DNA from 3 places in the Verrucosispora sp. CNZ293 genome. Region 2 is predicted to be linked to each of the others. Evidence: riboswitches for the same ligand, from Rfam matches in the RefSeq annotation. Region 2 holds a riboswitch; each other region holds the start of a gene.
The links. Region 2 has a riboswitch for cyclic di-AMP ahead of CLT74_RS19460 (VldE C-terminal domain-containing protein). Riboswitches for the same ligand answer to the same signal wherever they lie in the genome.
Positions count from the first base shown of each region.

Region 1: another riboswitch for cyclic di-AMP. It lies ahead of CLT74_RS12580 (C39 family peptidase); the one in region 2 lies ahead of CLT74_RS19460 (VldE C-terminal domain-containing protein).
Region 3: another riboswitch for cyclic di-AMP. It lies ahead of CLT74_RS29025 (VldE C-terminal domain-containing protein); the one in region 2 lies ahead of CLT74_RS19460 (VldE C-terminal domain-containing protein).

Region 1 is NZ_PEFR01000001.1:2,772,072-2,777,335, forward strand. It holds partial or broken gene CLT74_RS12570 (helix-turn-helix domain-containing protein) at 188-999, shown strand; gene CLT74_RS12575 (DUF397 domain-containing protein) at 996-1,190, shown strand; gene CLT74_RS12580 (C39 family peptidase) at 1,308-2,207, opposite strand; cyclic di-AMP (ydaO/yuaA leader) riboswitch at 2,430-2,570, opposite strand; gene CLT74_RS12585 (hypothetical protein) at 2,848-3,606, opposite strand; gene CLT74_RS12590 (hypothetical protein) at 3,837-4,244, opposite strand; gene CLT74_RS12595 (acyltransferase family protein) at 4,364-5,264, opposite strand, start outside.
Region 2 is NZ_PEFR01000001.1:4,283,782-4,289,045, forward strand. It holds gene CLT74_RS19450 (metal-sensitive transcriptional regulator) at 53-349, shown strand; gene CLT74_RS19455 (YibE/F family protein) at 624-1,970, shown strand; cyclic di-AMP (ydaO/yuaA leader) riboswitch at 2,137-2,267, shown strand; gene CLT74_RS19460 (VldE C-terminal domain-containing protein) at 2,272-3,288, shown strand; gene CLT74_RS19465 (carbonic anhydrase) at 3,347-4,045, opposite strand; gene CLT74_RS19470 (MarR family winged helix-turn-helix transcriptional regulator) at 4,248-4,583, shown strand; gene CLT74_RS19475 (hypothetical protein) at 4,681-5,076, shown strand.
Region 3 is NZ_PEFR01000001.1:6,353,754-6,359,017, forward strand. It holds gene surE (5'/3'-nucleotidase SurE) at 1-23, opposite strand, end outside; gene CLT74_RS29020 (PfkB family carbohydrate kinase) at 20-1,000, opposite strand; gene CLT74_RS29025 (VldE C-terminal domain-containing protein) at 1,218-2,321, opposite strand; cyclic di-AMP (ydaO/yuaA leader) riboswitch at 2,326-2,457, opposite strand; gene CLT74_RS29030 (cation diffusion facilitator family transporter) at 2,609-3,526, opposite strand; gene CLT74_RS29035 (AAA family ATPase) at 3,608-5,264, opposite strand, start outside.

The sequences.
Region 1 (5,264 bases), 1.5 Mb from region 2:
CGCACGGGCGGCCCCGGGACGGAACCGCCCCGTCCCTGTCTGGATGGGAGCGGCCCCGCTGCGTGACAGTCTGGTGAGGACACCACTACTGTCGGAAGGAATCGACGCCGGCCACGGTGGGTTCCGGGTGCCCCGCACCGGCCCCTGGCGGCCCCTTGGCGATCTTCGTAGACCCGGTGGAGGGGACATGGAACGCGAGCAGCCTTCCGACCTGCACGAGTTGATCCGTACGCAGCTCCGCCGGCTGCGAGCCGCGGCCGGCATGAACCAGGAGGAGTTCGGTCGGCGGACGAACTACTCGGCGTCGCTGGTGTCCGCTGTGGAGGTGGGCACCCGTCCCTCGACCGGCCGTACGCGAAGCGGGCCGACGAGGTGCTTCAGACCGGGGGCATGTTCGAGGAGTTGCTGCGCACGGCGGAGGTGCTGCGCCAACCCTCGTGGTTCCTGCCCTACCTGGAGGCCGAGCGCAACGCCCGGCAGCTCCGCTGCTACCAGCCGACGCTGGTGCCGGGCCTGCTCCAGACCGAGCGGTACGCCCGCGCGGTGATCCGGACCGACGCCGCCCTGACCGAGGCGGGGGTGGAGCGGCGGCTGGCCAACCGGATGGCCCGGCAGGCGGTGCTGGAGCAGGACGACCCGCCGCAACTCGTCGCGGTGGTCGACGAGGCGGTGCTGCGGCGGGTCGACGAGGAGCTCAAGGACGTGCTTGTCGAGCAGGTGCATCACCTCATGGAGCTGGCCACGCGGCCCAACATCAGCGTCCACCTGGTGCCCACCGGCGTCGCCATGCACATCGGACTGACCGGTCCCTTCACCCTGGCGAGGGGCGCGGACGGCGGCTGGGTGGCTAATCTCGAAACTCAACTTGGCGGCGTTCTCGCCGACAAGGACGACGACCTGAGCACCCTGCTGTCCCGGTGGGAGGCGGTGCGCAACGAGGCACTGTCCGGCCGCCAGTCGATCGAGCTGATGAAGGATGTGGTGAAGCCGTGGATCTGAACGGTGCGACGTGGCGCAAGTCCACCCGCAGCGGCGCTGGCGGCGGCGACTGTGTGGAGGTCGCCGACAACCTGACGGGCATCGTGCTGGTCCGCGACACCAAGGATCGCGACGGCGGCACGCTGGCCTTCACCCCGGCGGCCTGGGCGAGCTTCGTCGGCCTGGCGAAGCAGCACGCCCCGCACGCCTGACGAACCCCGAGCCACGTCGACCTGACGACACAGCACGACCCGCCGCCTGACGTACCCGACACGGAAGCCCTCGGCCAGCAAGGCCGAGGGCTTCCGTTCGCCGTGGGACCGGCGTGATCAGGCCGAGTAGCCGCGGGTGGCGGCCCAGTTGGCGAGATCGATGGTGCTGAGCCAGTACGACGGGTACGAGGCGTCGGCCGAGTCGGCGATCTTCACCAGCCGGCCGGAGTCCTGGTAGCCGACCACCGCGATGTAGTGCCCGCCGGGGAAGGAGTGCCAGCGACCGTCGGTGTCGGTGACGGTGCCGGCGACGTTCACCACGACGCCCCGTCCGTCGGTGACGGCGGCGACGACGTCCGCCTGGAGCTGGTCCATCTGGGCCGGGGTGGCCGCACCGCCACGGATCATCGTGGTCTCGTACGGGTCGCCCTTGACGACGGCGTTGAGGACGCGGGTGGTGTCCTCGGCCGAGTTGGTGCCGGCGAAGGTGGTGCCGAGCTGGCTGGCCAGGGCGTCCTGGCTACGCGTGACACCGGCGGCGCTGAGCGCGTTGCGTACCGCGGCGGGACCGCAGTAGTAGCCGTTGATCTGGGCCTGGTGGTCGTACCCGAGGACCTTCGACGCGGGCGGCTTCGGTGCCGCCTTCTTGGTTGTCAGGTCCGGGTCCGGAGTGGCCGAGCTGGGCTTCGGCGACGTCGCGGCGGCGGCGCGGGCCGGTGCCGGGCTGGCCGGTGCGGCACTGCTGGGCGCGGCACTGCTGGGCGCGGCACTGCTGGGCGCGGCGGTCGACGGCGCGACCGCTTCCGGGCTCGGCGCCACCACGGCGTCGTCGCGTAGGTCGGCTGCGGCGGTGGTGGCCTGCGTGGGGGCCGGGGTGTTCCCGGTGCCGGCGAGCGCGGCGCCGGTGCCGGTGGCCAGGACGAGCGCGACGGCCGAGCCGGCAACGATCTGGTAAGGACGTTCGGTGACCAGCCGGCGGAGCCGGCGGGAGAGGGCGTGCTTCACGGATTCCTCCACGGGCTGAGGGGGGAACGGCACACCGGCTCCGGCGGTCAGGTCGGCGTCAGGACACCGACGACCACCCGGTGAGCGGGACAGGCCGTTCAGGGGTACGCCCGGACAACCCGGGCGGTGCGATGACCGGGGTCAGCTCGCGGCGGTCGGGCCGGCGAGGACGGGCACCGCGGTGCCGTGGAGGCGGGGGAACAGGGGGATCACGTCGAACCGCACGAGGGCTGGAACTCCTTCCGTCACCGCCGACCGGGTTAGCTGACGGATTCGGGCGGGAAGACGCCCTACCGCGGGCCGAGGCTCGCGGATTCACCCCAGTGGTGCAGTGGGTCCCCGGTTCGTGAGATCACGATTGAGCGGGTCGGTACGGCGTCGCTTCCTGCGATCGGTTACCGCACCGGACGGGCTGACACTACTGGTCGGTCACCTCGAAGCCAACCCGCCCTGAGCTGCTTAAACATGATCCAGTGCGGCGATTTTCGGGTACCTGAGAACTGTCGTCGCTCAATGGGACCGACGGCATTCCGGGCACCTTCGGGTGACAACCGGACGCCTCGCCACCAATGTCGACGGAATTTGCTGGGTAATCGTCTCAACTACGAACAGTGACCGAATTTCCGGCCGTTGTGACCCAGCTCACGGAATTTCAACCCAGCCTCGCTGGCCGCCAGCGCAGCACCGTGCCGGGCCGCCCGACGGCGATCCGCCCGGGGACGGCCCGCAGGTCCGGTCGGAGTCGCTCGGCTGCCGCGTACGCCTCGGCGGAGAGGGCGCGGGCCGCCTCGCCTGCCAGTTCCGCCGCCCGCCACAGGTCACGCTCCCGCTCGGCGGCCGACAGGTAGGCGGCCTGGCGGTTGTCGCGTACCACCCGGGCGAGAACCACCTCCTGCTCGGCCGGGTGACGCCGGGGATCCCAGCCGGACCGACGCGCCAGCACGTCGCTGAGCTGCCGTGCGGTCAGGTCACCCCGCCAGTGGGCCGCCATCGCCGCCCGGCGGAGCCAGCGCTCCCGGGCCGCGTACTCGGCAGGGGTCCGGGGGGTGCACGGGGTCGGCAGTCCGGCGACGCCGGCCAGCCGCCGGGCGACGGCCTCTGCCTGGTCGTACGCGGCCCAGGCGCGGTCCAGTTCCGCCTGGGCCAGCCGCCATGCCGTACGCCGTCGCTCGGCGTTCTGCCCGGCGCCGGCTGCCGCGACCGCCACCTCTCCCGCGTACCGACTCAGGTCGGCCTGCTCGCTTGCGGCGCGGAGCGCGTCCTCGTCGGCGGGTTTCTCCGCCGGCCCGGCCGGCTCGGGGCGGGCGACAAGCACGGTGAGTACGCCAAACGCGAGCACCAGCAGCACCGACCAGATGGCGGCGGCGCGGGGCACCTCGATCAGGAACTGGTAGAGAACTGTCTTCTCCATGTCGGCACCTCGGGGAGATCGGTACGGCACCGGTGGCCGTACCGGCAGCGGATCGCGGATGGCGTTGCGCGCGGTCGCGGGTTGGGATGGGCGGTGCCGCTCGTTCTGGCCGGCACCGACGGCGCGGCGGGCGGCAACGGGCTGGCAGGTGCTCGGCACGGGGGCGGCACCGAACGGTGCGCACGCGCCCGGGACGGCCGCCAGGGGCAAGGCGTACGGCGTCGCCGGAATCAGGCGCGCGGTGGGGCGCGGGCGGCCCGGACGCCCCCGACCTGGGCGGCAGTCCACCGCGGGCCGCCCGCAGCGACGCTGCCGAGCGCCGTCAGCCCGGGCCGACCGGAGGCCGCCGGCTGCATCGCGGACACTTCGGCCTGGTCGGCGGGATCGTCGGCACCCTGCGCGGTCGGCATCACCAGGCCAACCACGTCGAGGGGTGCGGCCTGGTGCCAGCCGGCGGATGCCGGTGGTACGGAGGTCTCGACCGGTGGCACCGTAGCGGTGAGGCGGTCGATGGCCGGGTGGCCGGGCAGGTCCCAGGCGCCGAGGGTGAAGGCGGCGGCGACCGCGAGCCCGGTCAGCAGCCGCGCGGCCCAGCGCGCCAACCACCACAGAGGACGGGCCGGCGCGACGGGAAGCACCTCCCTACGCTACCGCCACAGCCGCCGGGCCGCACCGGTCATCGGGCGTGTCGCACCGCCCGGCGCGTCGCGCACGCACATCGATTCACGCAGGTCAGGCAGCCTCCAGTTGACCGTCCTCAGTGGATGGATCGGCGCTCCGCTCCCGTCGCGGAATTCGCGCCGCCACCTGTCACCCGCTGGCGCGGCAGCCCGTCCACCGGGGTCTCGGATCGCGCCGCCGCACCCGATTCCGTGGCCCGTGCCGCACCGTGCGGCGTCGTGGACGGCGCTCCACCACCCGGCGGTCCGGGTCGCGGCGGTCGGGACGGGGCCAGGCGGCGCATCATCGGCTGTTCCACGTACCGGTGCAACAGAGCGGCCAGCCCCAGGGTGAGCAGCAGAAACCCGATCACCGCGAGCGGGCCCCACCAGCCGGGCAGGCCGGTGCCCCAGTCGCCGGTCAGCCGCAGGATCGTCATGATCACGAACACGTGCACCAGGTAGAAGGCGAAGGAGACCTCGCCGAGCCAGACCATCGGGCGTGAGCGCAGCGGCGAGCGCCGTCCGTGCACGTCGGCGTCCGCCGCCGCGGCGATGACCAGGACGTACGCCACCGACAGCAGCGCCGACCAGAATTCGGCCCGGATCCACTGGGAGGCAGCCACCCAGGTCGCGACGAAGATCAGGCTGGCCAGGGGCAGCCGTGGGCCCCGCCAGCGCCCGCGCAGCATGAGTTCGGCTGCGGCCACCCCCAGCCAGAACTCCAGCGACCGGACCAGCGGAAAGACCTGGGCGAACCACCAGCGGCTCTGCTCCGGCACCAGTGTCTGACCGGGCCAGAGCGCCACGACCAGCAGCGGCACCGCGATCACCACGGCCCACAGCATCCATGGCCGGGCCTTGCGTACCGCCGGCAGCGCCAGCGGCAGGCACAGGTAGAAGAACAGCTCGCAGGAGAGCGACCAGCTCACGTTGTTGACACTGTAGAAGTAGCCGGGCCGGGGATCCCAGGCCTGCACCAGGAAGAGGTTCTCCAGC
Region 2 (5,264 bases):
ATTGGCGTATCGACGGTAACATACCCCCCAGGGGTACGTTATTCTTGCCGGCATGAGCACACCCGCGCCGATCCGTGGCTACACCGCCAGCAAGGACCAACTCCTCGCCCGGCTGCGCCGGGTGGAGGGCCAGGTGCGCGGCATCGAGAAGATGGTCGACGACGACCGCTACTGCATCGACGTGCTGACCCAGATCTCCGCCATCCAGGCCGCACTGGACAAGGTCGCCCTCGGCCTGCTCGACGGGCACGCCCGGCACTGCATGCACGAAGGTGCCGCCGAGGGACGCGCCGACGAGATGGCGACCGAGATGATGGCCGCCGTCGGCCGCCTGATGAAACGCGGCTGACCGACCCGCCGACGCACCCGCACGACAGGCGTCGGCAGGTCCGGCTGGTTACCATTCGCACACGATGGCCAGCCGAAATCCGTGCCTCGCGGCCCGAGGTCGTTGCCGGGCGCACACCGACCGGGCCGTCGCGAGCCGATCCACACCTCACGGTACGCAGCCACCTCGCCACGTTCAGGCCATTCAGGCTGCCTTCCGACCCGGTCGTCGGGCGGCACTGAACCGTCTCGCCCATCGACACGTACTCAGCCCTGAAATCGTTGGGAGACACTGAATGGGCGCCGACCACACCCGTTCCGCTCCGCCCACCCCGCCCGGGGTGCGGCGGATACTCGTCGTGACGGTGGTCCCCCTGTTCCTGGCCACCCTGGTCGCCGCCATCGTGCTCTGGCCCCGGGACGCCCCGCGCCCCGAAGCCGCCGACGACGCTCCCCGTCACCACGGCACGGTCACCCGGGTGGTGAGCGAGCCATGCCCACCCAACCCGGTGGTCCCCGAGGGCACCCCGACGGCTGCGGAGGGCCCCTGCGGCACGGTCACCGTCCGGGTGGAGACCGGTCCGGACGAAGGACGGGAGGTGCAGACGCCCATCCCGACCGGGCCCGGGGCACCCCGCGTGGATGTCGACGACGACGTCATCCTGGTCTCGCTCACCGACCCCGAGGACCCCTCGGTCAGCACCTACAACATCGCCGAGCACCAGCGCGGCAAGCCGCTGGTCTGGCTGGCCGTGCTCTTCGCCGCCGCCATCGTCGCGTTCGGGCGGTTGCGGGGCCTGGCGGCGCTGGGCGGCCTGGCCGCCAGCTTCGCCATCCTGCTGACCTTCGTGCTGCCCGGCATCAGCGCCGGCCGGCCGCCTCTCGTGGTCGCCATCGTCGGCGCCTCGTTGATCATGTTTGTGGTGCTGTACCTGACCCACGGCATATCCGCCCAGACCTCGGTGGCCGTGCTCGGCACGCTGGCCAGTCTGGTGCTGACCGGGCTGCTCGGGCTGGCCGCGACCGGGGCCACCCACCTGACCGGATTCGGCAGCGAGGACGCCACCACCCTGTCCATGTTCCGCGCCGACGTCGACCTGCACGGCCTGCTGCTGGCCGGCATCATCATCGGCTCGCTGGGGGTGCTCGACGACGTCACGGTCACCCAGGCCGCCGCGGTCAACGAGCTGCGCCATGCCAACCCGAACTTTTCCCGCCGGGAGCTGTACCGCTCGGCCACCCGGGTCGGGCGGGCCCACATCGCCTCGGTGGTCAACACCATCGTGCTGGCGTACGCCGGCGCCTCGCTGCCGCTGCTGCTCCTGCTGACCGCGGACTCCCGCGCGCTGGGCCAGATCCTGACCAGTGAGTTTCTCACCACGGAGATCGTCCGAAGCGTGGTCGCCACGCTCGGGCTGATCGCCGCGGTGCCGCTGACCACCGCGCTCGCCGCGCTGGTCAGCACCGCCGGGCGCGGCGACGCCGGCACCCCCACCGGTGAGCCCGCCCCCGTAGTTCCCCGGCCGGCGACGGACCGGGCCGAGGCGCTCCGCGCCCTCAGCGCACCACCCACTCGAAACACGTCCCCCGCCACCCCTTCGGGGTGGCCCGACCCGGACAGGAGCACGGACACCACATGGTGACACTCCTCAGTGTGACCGCCCCTGCCGATGCGGCTCGAAACCGTGTCGCTGGTCACTCAAAGCGATTACGAAATGACGCATCTCGTCGGGTTCGGGGCGTAGAAGCACAGATGGACTGTCGGGTAACCTCACTGCCGGTCACCGCCGGAGGCGCGCAGCGGCGCCAGCGGTGCCACCGCCCAATCGCCGTCAGGCGAGCCGGGAACCCAGGTACGTGGGGTGAATCCGCGAAAGCGGTAGGGGCCACTTCCGTCCCGAACCCGTCAGCTAACCCGGTCGGCGGTCGATGGAAGGGAAAACAGTGACGGCACCCCTACGCCGCTGGTTGACACCCGTGGTGGCCGTGTTCGCCGCGTTCGCGGTATTCGCCGGTCCGATGCCGGCTATGGCCGCGCCGAACAACCCCAAGCCGGCGGAGCACGACGACGACCCGCCGATGCTCAACGATCTGATCGAGGCGGCCAACCGGGACTACTCCAAGGCCAAGGCGAAGCTGGAGAAGTCCAAGAAAAGGCAGCTGAAACTGGCGGTCGAGGTCCGCTCCGCGCAGGCCGACCTGGACGCGCTCTCCCCGCAGGTCGCCCAGATCGCCACCCAGTCGTACCGGACGGGCCGGGTCGGCGCGATCGCCATGCTGTTGCAGAGCAACGCACCGGACTCGTTCATCGACCGGGCCTCGGCACTCGACGAGCTGAACCTGGTGAACGACAAGAAGCTGGGCGAGGTCAACGCGATCAAGATTCGCGCCGAGCAGGCCAAGCTCGCGCTCGACGCCGAGGTGCGCGAGCAGAAGAAGCTGACCAACGACATGGCGCGCAAGAAGACCGAGGCGGAGAAGTCGCTCCGGCTGGTCGGTGGTGTCGGCCTGACCGGCGGGCTGGTGGACGCCACCTCGCCGGTGGCGCGGATCGCGCCGAACCGGGCCTCGGACGGCGGCTGGAAGCCGGAGTCGTGCAGCCAGAACGACCCCACCACGTCGGGCTGCATCACGCCCCGGACGCTGCACATGTACAAGGAGGTCAAGCGGGCCGGCTTCAACAGGTTCGTCGGCTGCTTCCGCCCGGGCGACAAGTTCGAGCACCCCAAGGGCCGGGCCTGTGACTGGTCGTTGCAGAACAGCGGCTTCAGCCCGTGGCACAACAACGACACCCGGATCTACGGCAACAATCTGGCGGCCTTCCTGGTCCGCAACGCCGACCGGCTGGGCGTCTACTACGTGATCTGGAATCGGCAGATCTGGTTCGCGGCGACCGAGCGCTGGAGTTCCTACAGCGGTCCGTCCAACCACACGGACCACGTTCACGTGTCACTGCTCTGATCGCCCGACGCAACGCACCGAGGGCCGTCCCCGCCGGTTGGCGGGACGGCCCTCGTCGTCAGGGAGCGGTCGCCAGCGCGCCGGCCAGGTCGGCGGGTTCCGCGGCCACCGCCCGCACCTCACCGGCGGCCAGCCGGTACGACATGCCGACCACCGCGCACCGTCCGGTGGCCACCTCAGCCGCGAGGGTCGTGGAGGATTCCAGCATCGCCTCGACGGTCCGCGCGATGTGGATGTCCACGATCCCGTCCAGTTCCTGCACTCCAGCCTCCTGGGCCCGACGCAGGCTGGGCACCACGGCGTCGACCACGGCACCCAGGTGGCCCGGGGGCGTGGTGGCGGTGGCGAGTGCCTCGCGGGCCGCCTGTACGGCACCGCACGAGTCGTGCCCGAGCACCACCACGAGCGGCGTACGCAGCACGGCCACGGCGTACTCCACGCTGCCCAGCACCTCAGGGCCGACGGTGTGCCCGGCGGTGCGGACCACGAAGAGGTCACCCAGCCCGCGATCGAAGATGATCTCGGCGGCGAGCCGGGAGTCGGAGCAGCCGACGATCACCGCGAAGGGGTGCTGTTCGGCCGCGACGGCGGCCCGCCGCCCGGCATTCTGGTTGGGATGCCGCAGCGTGTCGGTGACGAACCGTCGGTTGCCGGCGAGCAGTTCGGCGAGAGCCCGTTGCGGGGCGCCGGGAAGGTCTGCGGTGAGCAGTTCGCGTTCGGGCCCCGGCTGCGGACCGGGAGTTGCGGGTCGACTCATCCGGCTGTACCTCTTCTCCGTGAGGAATGCCTGGTCATCCCGGGCCGGCGCTGGTCACGGGCTGCCAACACCGTCACATGCGACATAACGCACGTCAAGCTATACGTGATATGCATTTCATGCATCAGCCAACGCTTGCGTCGGATCGATCCCGCACCCCCGGTGGCAGCGCCACCCGGGCACCCGAACGGCAGGTCATACGATGGCGGACATGGCGAGCACTGACGGACGGGAAAACGCGCGGAATTGGACCTTCCTCACGAACCACGCGCACGTCCTGCTCGCCATCGCCCGTAACCCCACGGCCCGGCTGCGCGACGTCGCGACCGAGGTCGGCGTCACCGAACGTGCCGCCCAGGCGATCGTCGCCGACCTCGAAGCCGGCGGCTACCTGCACCGCACCCGGGTGGGCCGACGCAACGAGTACACCCTCAACCCGGCCGGGCGGTTCCGCCACCCGGCGGAGGCCGACCACCAGGTCGGCGACCTGCTGGCTCTCTTCACCAAGGAGCAGGTGACCGGCACCGCCGACCAGTGAGCCCGGCAGCCGTCCCGATCGGACCACGTGGCGCGCTTCACCCACCCCGGACGATCGCCGCGCTGCGATCACGTCGACGGCGGGATAGGTTGGACCGGTGCCGTCGCCAGCTTTCGCCCGTCCACTGTGGCCGGCAACGCTGTGCGCACTGCGTGAGCTGACCCGGTTCGCACTGGCCTCGCTCGTGCTCGCCGTCGGCCTCGGCGGGGCCGTGGCGGTCGATCCGCCGGCCGGGTCCGCCACCGTCTCGCCGGTGTCCGCGACTGTCGCCATCGACCCACCCGCCAGCACGCTGGTGGGGGTCCAGCCGGTCGTCGAGCCCGGCCAGGCGGTCGACGCCGGCCCGGAGCGACGCGAGTCGGCGAGCACCGCACAGATCCGGCCGGAACGTGCCGAGGCCGCGTCGGTCGGCATCGCCCGGGTCGATCATCATGTCGCGGTTTCCGCCGTCCGCGCTGGCGAGCCGACCCGGCGCGGCCCACCCTCCGGCTGACCGACGGCAGCCCGGCCGGCCGATCGAACCACGCGCAGCCCTCGCCGGCCGGTACGCCAGCGGCGGCCCGACGGCCGACCGACCGCACCCCGTCGGTGCCTTGGCAGGTGGTCCCGGGACCGCCAGGCGATCCCGATCCAGCCGACCTGACAGCGCGCACCGAGCCGCCCGCCACCCAGCCGTCACCT
Region 3 (5,264 bases), 2.1 Mb from region 2:
GTGATCAGCACCCGTAGCGTCATCGGCCGCCCGCCCGTTGCGCCAACTCGTCGGGGGTGGTGCGTTCCTGCGGACGGCTGCCCGCCGGTTCCAGCCGGACCCGGTCGACCAGACCGTTTATCGAGTCGAGGCGACCGGTGCCGAGACCGTGTCGGGTGACGTTCAGCGCGCCGGCCGCCGCGCCGGTACGGATCGCGGTGCGGATATCGCCACCCTGGGCCACCACGGCGGCCACACCCGCGGTCATCGAGTCACCGGCCCCACGCGGGTCGGCCGCTTCCAGTCGCGGCATCAGCACCTCGAACACCTCGCCGTCGACGAGCGCCAACGCCGGTTTGTCGGCCCGGCTGACCACGACGTTCTCGGCGCCCGAGGCGTGCAGGTCGTACATCGCGCGGGTGAGCTGCTCCTCGTCGTCGCCTTCCGCCCGGCCGTCGGCGAGCAGTTCCTCGTGGCTGACCTTGAGGAAGAAGACCCCGCTCTCCAGGACGGCGGTGAGGTGCTCGCCGCAGAGGTCCACCACCACCCGGCCGCCGTTGGCGCCGAGGTCGGCGGCAAAGCGCCGGTAGAGGTCGGCGGGAACCAGTGACGGATAGTTCGGCCCGCTCAACACGCTCACCGCCGCGCGCAGTCCCTCGCCGAGCGCGAGGTTGTACAACTCGTCGAGTTCGTGCCGGCTCAACGGCTGGCCGGTCACGTCGACGATCTCCTGACGGGTGCCCTCGCGGCGGTCGTGCACGTACCCGCCGGTGCCACCGGAGTCACGAGCCACCACCTTGAGGTCGACCCCCTCGCTGACCAGCAACGGTTCCAGAACCTGCCCGACCTCACCGCCGAGCGCCGCGCAGAGCACCACGTCGACGCCGAGTGAGAGCACCATCCGGGCCTGCCACACCCCCTGCCCGCCCGGGTGCAGATGCAGCTCGGGCGAATCACTCGGTTGATCGATGGTGACCGTCAACAGCGGGGTCGGTGCGAAGATCATCACGTGGGCGGTCATGGCCGCACCCCGCTGTCGGTGGCGTCGCTGATCCTGGCGATACGCTCGTTCATTCGCGTTCCTCCCGTTAGCGGACAAATATCCGCCTCCTGGTAAGACCGTAGCCAAGGGGACGCCTCGGCGCGCGTCGACCGGACGGTGCCCCGCCGACGGACGGTGAAACGCGACGCCGGGTGAACCGCTCGTGAAGAGCGGTTCACCCGGCGCGACGATGAACTCAGTACACCGACAGGTGCACGTGGTTGGTGTGGTCGCTGGACGGGTCACCCCGAGCGCCGCTGTACGACTTCCAGCCGCTGCTGGGCAGCCAGATCTGCCTGTACCAGATCACGTAGAGCACGGCGAGCCGGTCGGCATTGTTCACGAAGTACGCCGCCAGGTTGTTGCCGTAGGTCCGGTCGCCACCCGTGGCGTCCCCGCCGAAGCCGTTCTTCTGTGCCGCGAAGTCGCAGGCCCGACCCTTCGGGTGCTCACCGGAGCCACCGGAGCGGTAGCAGGAGACGTACCGGGTGAAGCCGGCCGACTTGGCCTGCTTGAGCGCGTGCAGGGTGCGCGGGGTGATGCAGCCGTTGGCCGGCGTGGGGTCGTTCACGCTGCACGACTCCGAGGGCCATGACCCGTCGGAGTTTCGGGGTGCGGGCTTGGCGGTGGGGCTCGACCCGCCGCTGCGCGACGGTGACCGGGTGGCCCGCTCGGCGGCCTCGGCCCGCTCGGCCGCCTCGTCCCGTTCGATGGCGACGGTCAGCGCCCGCTCGGCCTGGTCCTTGCGCTTGGCCATCACGGCCACCTGCTTGCGCTGCTCCTGGATCTCCGCGTCCAGGGCCTGCTTGGTGGTGCTCACCTCGTCCCGGGCGGTCTGAAGCTCGCGCAGCGCGCGGTCCTCGTTGGCGGCCACCGCGTCCAGTGCCGCCGCCCGGTCCATGAAGCCGGCCGGCGACCCGCTGTGGAGCAGCGCCGACGCGGCGCCCAGCCGCCCGGTGCGGTACGCCTGCGCGGCGATCTCGGCGACCTTGGTGCCGCGCTCGGCGACCTGGCTCTCGGTCGTCTTGAGCTGCTTGGCGAGCTGCTTCTGCCGCTTCACCGAGCGGTCGAGCGCGGTCTTGGCGTCGAGGTAGCCCTTGCTGGCGGCCTCCAGTTGGGCCCGGAGTGCCGGGGTGCCACCCTCGTCGTCCACATCGCCCGGAGCCGCCGCCCGCAGCGACTGCGGTGCCGCTGCGGCTGGGGTGAAGGGGGCCAGCGCGACGCCGAGGGTGAGGGCGAGCGCGGCGGCGATCAGGGCCGCCGTACGGGCGGCCGGTCTTACCGTTGCCACTGCTGGCATGCACATGTCCTTCCGTCAGCCGCCGACCGGGTTAGCTGACGGGTTCGGGACGGAAGATCCCTACCGCTGACGCGGATACACCCCAGGAACATGGTTCCCCGGTTCGCCCTGGCGGGCGATTAGGCGGCGGCCGCCGCCGGCACCGGTGGGTGCCGCCTGGCGGAGGCCGGGTCCGAGCCTACCGGTGCCCATGTGACCGGTGCAGCTGCTGTTACTCCTGGTGTTCAGTTGTTGACTAGTAGACCAGACCAAAAGCAGACAAAAGCCCTTTTCGGCTGATTGTCCGGTCACCACTGCGTCGCCCCGCAGCCCCCCGGATCCGATCGCGGCTCGATCTGGAGGGTCGCGTGCTCGATCTGGAAGTCCTCGTGCAGCGCCGAGCGGGCTGCCGCCAGCACGGCACCGACGTCGGCGCCGGAGGCCACGGTCAGGTGCGCCGAGGCGACCTCCATCCCGGAGGTCAAGGTCCAGACGTGCAGGTCGTGCACGCCGGCCACACCGGGCACCGCGGCCAGCCGGTCGTGCACCGCGGTGACCTGAAGGTGTTCCGGCGCGGCCTGGACCAGGATGCGTACCGCCGCCCGCCCCAGGCGCCAGGTCCGGGGCAGGATGAAGGTGGCGATCACGACCGCCACCAGCGGGTCGGCCCACCACCAGTCGGTCGCCGCGATCAGCAGGGCGGCCGCTATCACGCCCAGTGAGCCGAGCAGGTCGGCAAGCACCTCCAGGTACGCCCCGCGCAGGTTGATGCTCTCCCGCGCCCCCGGTCGCAGCAGGGCGAACGCGGCGATGTTGGCGACCAGGCCGAGCGTCGCCACCACCAGCACCGGGCCGGCGAGCACCTCGGGTGGATCGCCGAACCGGCGTACCGCCTCGACCAGCACGTACACCGCCACCCCGGAGAGCAGCACCGCATTGGCCAGGGCGGCGAGCACCTCCAGCCGGTAGAGCCCGAAGGTGCGTTGCGGGTCGGTGTCGGCCCGGCGGGTGGCGGCGACCGCCGCGAGGGCCATCCCGATGCCCAGCACATCGGTGAACATGTGTCCGGCGTCGGAGAGCAGGGCCAGCGAACCGGTCCGCAACGCGGTCACTGCCTCGATCACCATCAGCATGCTGAGCAGGGCGAACGCTGCCCACAGTCGGCCGGAGTGGCGGCGCGCGGCGGTCGACACCGCAGCGTGGTGGTGGTCATGGCCGGCGCCCACCCAGACACCTTCCGTCGTCCGTCGCGCCGGGGACGGATCTATGCCAACATCGCTATGAGTGCAATCGTCGGGCTCGCGGTCTCAACCGGTCGGGTCGATGGTGGTCAGCCGCTGGGTGGCCCGGGACAGCGCGACATAGAGGGTTCGCACGCCGGAGCCCGGCTCCGCCCGGATCTCACCCGGGGCGACAAGCACCACCCCGTCGTACTCCATGCCCTTGGCCTCCAGGCTGGTCACCACCTGCAACCGCTCCCCGCCGATCGCCCCGAGCCAGGCCGCGACCTGGTCCCGGCGGGGCACCGGGGTGATCACGCCGACGGTGCCCTCCACCTCACCGAGCAGGGCGCTGGCGGCCGTGACGACTGTGGTCTCCAGCTCCGGAGCCGGCACCACGAGCTGGACCGGATCGACGCCTGTGGAACGGACCGCGGTTGGCAACGCGAGATCGGGGTACGCCCGCCGGATCTCGGCCGCCGCCACCGCGAAGATCTCCGCCGAGTTGCGGTAGTTCGTGGTGAGGGTGAACCGGTGCCGACGACGGCGGCCGAGCGCCTGATCGCGGGCCCGCGCCAACTCCTGCGGATCCCCCGTCCACGCGGTCTGCGCCGGGTCACCCACCACCGTCCAGGAGGCCAGCCGCCCGTGCCGGCCGACCATCCGCCACTGCATCGGTGAGACGTCCTGGGACTCGTCGACCACCAGGTGGGCGTAGTCCCGGTAGTCCTCCGGGCGTTCCCGGGCCGCCTGCCGGGCGGCCCGCTGCCGGTCGGTGAAGGTGCTCAGCTCACGTACCCCGCCGGCCAGTTGGAACGGATCCCGCTTCCGTCGGGCGGGGCGCACCGGCTTGCCGAGCAGCGCGTCCAACTCGTCGAGCAGCGCGACGTCGGCGACGGACAGGCTCTCCGACCCCTGGTACGCCGCGCCGAGCAGCCGGATCTCGGTGCCGGAGAGCAGGCCCCCGCCGTACCGGCGCAGCCGCCGCGGATCGGCCAGCCAGGCGAGCACGTGCCGCGGATGCAGCCGTGGCCACCACGCCTTGAGGAAGTCGCGGAAGTCCGTCCGGTCGATCAGCTCGTCCTCGAAGGCGCGCTGCTCGGGCAGCCCGGTGATGCCGAGCCGGCGGGCCTGCGACCAGAGGGCGGCGAGCACGCCGTCGAAGCCGGCCCGACGCACCTCGTTGCGACGGGCGCCACGCGGCAACGCGCGGTCCCGGATGGCGTCCAGCTCGGCCCGCTCCAGCCGCAGCAGCGTGCCCCGGTACAGCAGGCGCAGCTCGGTGGGGGAGTCGGGCACCGCGTCCCGGGCCGCCCGCTCCAGCACCCGGCGCATCCGCAGTGAACCCTTGATCGCCGCCACCTCGGGCGGGTCGGTGCGGGTGGCCATCACCCCGGGGAAGAGGCTGCCCAGCGAGCGCAGGGTGGCGGTGTCCTCACCCAACGACGGCAGCACCGAGGCGATGTACTCGACGAACACCGAGGACGGGCCGATCACCAGGATGCCGCCGCCTGCGTACCGGCTGCGGTCGGCGTAGAGCAGGTACGCCGCGCGATGCAGCGCCACAGCCGTCTTGCCGGTGCCCGGGCCGCCGGAGACGAGGGTCACCCCCGAGCCGGGGGAGCGGATCGCCTCGTCCTGCTCGCGCTGGATGGTGGCCACGATGTCCCGCATGCCGCGACCGGTGGTCCGGGACAGCGTGGCCAGCAGCGCGCCGTCGCCGACCACCGGCATGTCCGGTGGG